2 regions of the Microbacterium sp. UBA3486 genome follow, and region 1 is predicted to be linked to the other one. Evidence: predicted binding sites of a transcription regulator. Region 1 holds the regulator's gene; the other holds the start of a gene.
The links. The regulator HrcA, encoded in region 1, represses chaperone genes, less so after heat shock. The targets are predictions, from matches to a motif close to TTNGCACTCGNNNNNNNCGAGTGCNAA.
Positions count from the first base shown of each region.

Region 2: groL (chaperonin GroEL) is a predicted target of HrcA. The motif match lies at 1,039-1,065, and genes of this name have one in related genera.

Region 1 is NZ_DFQP01000010.1:14,261-16,653, reverse strand. Features, by position in the region: gene B2869_RS01170 (carboxylesterase/lipase family protein) at 1-973, opposite strand, end outside; gene hrcA (heat-inducible transcriptional repressor HrcA) at 1,077-2,108, shown strand; gene dnaJ (molecular chaperone DnaJ) at 2,146-2,393, shown strand, end outside.
Region 2 is NZ_DFQP01000017.1:13,323-15,715, forward strand. Features, by position in the region: gene B2869_RS02525 (DUF2332 domain-containing protein) at 1-50, shown strand, start outside; gene B2869_RS02530 (DUF3263 domain-containing protein) at 60-317, shown strand; gene B2869_RS02535 (LytR C-terminal domain-containing protein) at 399-977, shown strand; gene groL (chaperonin GroEL) at 1,102-2,393, shown strand, end outside.

The DNA.
Region 1 (2,393 bases):
GTGCGGCGTGCAGCTTCATCCCGCCGATGGCGGCCAGCGCCTCCGGCGGGAACCAGAGCCGATACTCGTCTGTGTTGCTGCCGATGAGGAGCGGGGTGTCGATCTCCCCGAGTACCTCATGCGGCGAGCGGGGAAGGCCCTCGGCATCGATCGCGAACTGGAACCCCGGCGCCCCGCCGAGGGGTGACGATCCCGCCGATTGCGCCGTCCGCGCGTCCAGCAGCTGGTCGGGTGTCAGCGCGGCGAAGGCCTCACGGTCGGCCCGCACACCGAGTCGCTTCGCGATCTGCGCGGTCACTCTTCCTGCCTTCCGCGCGGTCTGGGCGTGAAGTGGGCCGGACTCGATGATTGCGCGGCCGATCAGTTCACGGGAGGTGTCCCGAGCGAGGAGACCGGCCACGATCGCGCCACCGGCCGACTCGCCCATGGCGGTGATCTGCGCCGGGTCGCCGCCGAACGCCTGGACCTCTCGGTGCACCCACTCCAAAGCGGCGGCGGCATCGCGCAGGCCGAGGTTCCGCGGGGCGCCGTCCAGTACCGAGAAGCCCTCCGAACCGAGTCGGTAGTTGATCGAGACGAAGACGAGGCCTGCCGCGGCGAACACGGTGCCGTCGTACAGCGGCAGCGCGGCGGTCCCTCGCTCGAGCGCGCCGCCGTGGATCCAGAGCAGGACGGGCGCGCCAGAGGCATCAGCGGGAGCCCAGACGTTCGCGGTGAGGATGTCGTCGCCGTCGATGCGCACAGATCCCAGCAGCTCCCCGATCGCTCCGGCGTAGGGGACCTGGGGTGGTGTCGGCCCGAACTGCGTCGCCTCTCGCACGCCCTCCCAGGCCGGGACGGGTTGTGGTGCGCGGAAGCGGTTCTCCCCGAACGGAGCCTGGGCATAGGGAATGCCGAGGTAGCGGACCACCCCGGCCTCCTCGGTGCCGCGGACGAGGCCGTTCGACAGGGTGGCCTGGGGCGAGGTGGTCATGAGCGTCATCCTAGGGTCGTGCGCCCGCGGTACGGAGAATCCCGAGCTGCACGGGGTAGGATTGGCACTCTGAACGTCCGAGTGCCAGCGGAAGGGAAGGGCGATGGTCACAGAGCGAGGACTCCAGGTTCTCCGAGCGATCGTGCAGGACTACGTCGAGACCCACGAACCCGTCGGCAGCCGCTCCATCGTCGACCGGCACTCCTTCGGCGTCTCGGCGGCGACGATCCGCAACGACATGGCGCTGCTCGAGGACGAAGAGCTCATCACGGCTCCGCACACCTCGTCCGGCCGTGTGCCCACCGACAAGGGCTATCGCGTCTTCGTGAACCATCTCGCCCAGCTGCGACCGCTCTCGTCGGCTCAGCGCTCGGCTATCGAGTCCTTCCTCGGCGAGCCGGCCGACCTCGACGACCTGATGGCGCGAACGGTGCGGGTGCTGACACAGCTGACCGGCCAGGTCGCGCTCGCCCAGTACCCCTCGTTCGCCCGCGCGCATGTCACGCACGTCGAGCTGGTCGCGCTCGCGCCGAACCGGCTTCTGATCGTGCTCGTGACCGATGCCGGCGGGGTCTCGCAGCGTATGGCCGTCCTCCCGGAGCCGATCGACGACGCCGACATGGCTGTGCTGCGCGCACGGCTGTCCGCGTCGATCACCGGTCAGGGCATCGGGGAGGCATCCGATCGGCTGCAGGCGTTGCTGGTCGCCGAGGAGAAGCCCCAGGATGCCGTGCTGCGCACGCTTGCTGCGGTGATCGTCGACGAACTCGGCGGCTTCCGCCAGGAGCGACTGGTGATGGCGGGAGCGGCGACCCTCGCGCGCCGGGAGCAGGACTTCCGCGGCAGCATCCACCCCCTCCTCGAAGCCATCGAGGAACAGGTGACGCTCCTGCGTCTGATGAGCGAGATGGTGACAGACGAGCACGGACTCGCCGCGAGCATCGGCACGGAGAACGCCCCGTTCGGCCTGGGCGAGGCGTCGATCGTCGCCAGCAACTACGCCGCCCCGAGCGGCACGGCGCGCGTCGGAGTGATGGGACCGACGCGCATGGACTACCCGAGCAACCTCGCCGCAGCGCGGGCCGTGGCCCGCTACCTGTCGCGGATGCTCGATGAAGACGAGGCCGGCCGCTGACGCGGTCGCCACCGAGACACACGCAAGAAAGGCGATTGTGGCGGACCACTATGAGGTTCTCGGGGTGTCCCGAGACGCTTCCACCGATGAGATCAAGAAGGCGTACCGGCGCCTCGCCCGGCAGCTGCACCCGGATGTGAACCCGGGAGAGGACGCGGCGGAGAAGTTCAAGCTCGTCACGCATGCGTACGACGTGCTCAGCGACGACGACTCCCGCCGGCGCTATGACATGGGCGGCGGAGACGGTGCGGCAGGGAACTTCGGCGGCTTCGGCGGTTTCGGCGA
Region 2 (2,393 bases), on a different contig from region 1:
TCGGAGGCTGGTGGGAGTGGCGAACGTCTCCCTCGACCGTCGCGTCCTAACCTGGACTCATGCTCGGAGACCTGACGGAGCGCGATCGCGCGATCCTCGCCATCGAGGTCGCCTGGCCGCGGCACGGCTCAGCCAAGGAGGAAGTCATCCGCGCCCAGCTGGGCATGAGTTCGACCCGCTATTACCAGCTCCTCGGGCGGCTCATCGAGTCGGAAGCCGCTCTGGAGTACGATCCGATGCTGGTACGGCGGCTGCGCCGCATCCGGGATTCGCGCGCCAGGCAGCGCTCGGCTCGCACACCGGGTTTCGTCGGCTGAGAAGACCCGTCGGCGGCTTCCGGGATCGGGTGTTCCGCGCCGCGGATCGGAATGCCAGGAAGGTGACGCTAGCATCGAGGGGTGTCCAAGCCCTCCCGCGATCGCTTCGATGACGTTCCCCGTTCCTCCGGACGTGTGGGAGCGCATCGCGCCGAAGCTCCGGGGATGAACGGCTGGGTCGTGCTGCTCTGGTCCTTCGTCGCCGCCCTCGTCCTCATCATCGCCGGGATCTTCGGTTCCCTCGTGGTGATGGGGCGCATCTCGCTCTTTCCCGAGGCGGCGTCCACGCCGGTCCCCACTCCGGTCGAGACGGGTGTGGTGGACACCTCGGTCTCCGTGATGATCCTCAACGGCACGCCGGAGGAGGGGCTCGACACGCAGATGCGGGACGTCCTCGTCAACAACGGATGGGCACCGGACATCGTCTTCGCCGGAGACAGCTCGAGTCAGGACTTCGCCACCACCACCGTCTTCTACGTCAACGATGAGGATGAGCTCGCGGCGATCGGATTGGCGAACCTCCTCGGTGGTGCTGCCGTGCAGCAGAGCGACTACTACTCCGGTCAGACGGAGGATGGTCTGAAGCAGTTCACGGTGGTGATCGGCCTCGATCGATCGAGTTCCGCGCCCGAGACGCCCGGGGAGACCCCGGCCCCTTGACCTCCGGGTGCGCCACTCCTCCGGCGGCTTGCACTCGAAGGTGTCGAGTGCCAGAATGGCGTTAGCACTCTCTTACTCTGAGTGCTAAACCCAACGTCTACGTCCAGGAGGGACGAAAAAACTCATGGCAAAGATCATTGCTTTCGATGAGGAGGCCCGCCGCGGCCTCGAGCGCGGCCTGAACATCCTCGCCGACGCGGTCAAGGTCACCCTCGGCCCGCGTGGCCGCAACGTTGTTCTCGAGAAGAAGTGGGGAGCCCCCACGATCACGAACGACGGTGTCTCCATCGCCAAGGAGATCGAGCTGGACGACCCGTACGAGAAGATCGGCGCGGAGCTCGTCAAGGAGGTCGCCAAGAAGACCGACGATGTCGCAGGTGATGGCACCACGACCGCCACGGTCCTCGCTCAGGCTCTGGTCCGCGAGGGTCTGCGCAACGTCGCGGCCGGCGCCGACCCCATCTCGCTCAAGCGCGGCATCGAGAAGGCCGTCGCCGCGATCACCGAGGAGCTGCTCGCCAGCGCCAAGGAGATCGACTCGAAGGAGCAGATCGCTGCCACGGCTTCCATCTCCGCGGCTGACCCCGCGATCGGCGAGCTCATCGCCGAGGCGATCGACAAGGTCGGCAAGGAAGGCGTCGTCACCGTCGAGGAGTCGCAGACGTTCGGCACCGAGCTCGAGCTCACCGAGGGCATGCGCTTCGACAAGGGTTACCTGAACCCCTACTTCGTCACGGACCCGGAGCGCCAGGAGGCTGTCTTCGAGGACCCGTACATCCTCATCGCGAACCAGAAGGTCTCCAACATCAAGGACCTCCTGCCCATCGTCGACAAGGTGATCCAGGACGGCAAGGAGCTCGTCATCATCGCCGAAGACGTCGAGGGCGAGGCTCTCGCGACGCTCGTGCTGAACAAGCTCAAGGGCATCTTCAAGTCGGTCGCGGTCAAGGCTCCCGGCTTCGGCGACCGCCGCAAGGCGCAGCTGCAGGACATCGCGATCCTCACCGGTGGACAGGTCATCACCGAAGAGGTCGGCCTCAAGCTCGAGAACGCCACGCTCGACCTGCTGGGTCGTGCGCGCAAGGTCATCGTCACCAAGGACGAGACCACGATCGTCGAGGGTGCCGGTGAGGCAGACCAGATCGAGGGTCGCGTCACGCAGATCCGTCGCGAGATCGAGAACACCGACAGCGACTACGACCGCGAGAAGCTGCAGGAGCGCCTGGCGAAGCTCGCCGGTGGTGTGGCCGTCATCAAGGCCGGAGCCGCGACCGAGGTCGAGCTCAAGGAGCGCAAGCACCGCATCGAGGACGCTGTCCGCAACGCGAAGGCGGCCGTCGAGGAGGGCATCGTCCCCGGTGGTGGCGTCGCGCTCATCCAGTCCGGAACGAAGGCGCTCGACGCGCTCTCGCTCAC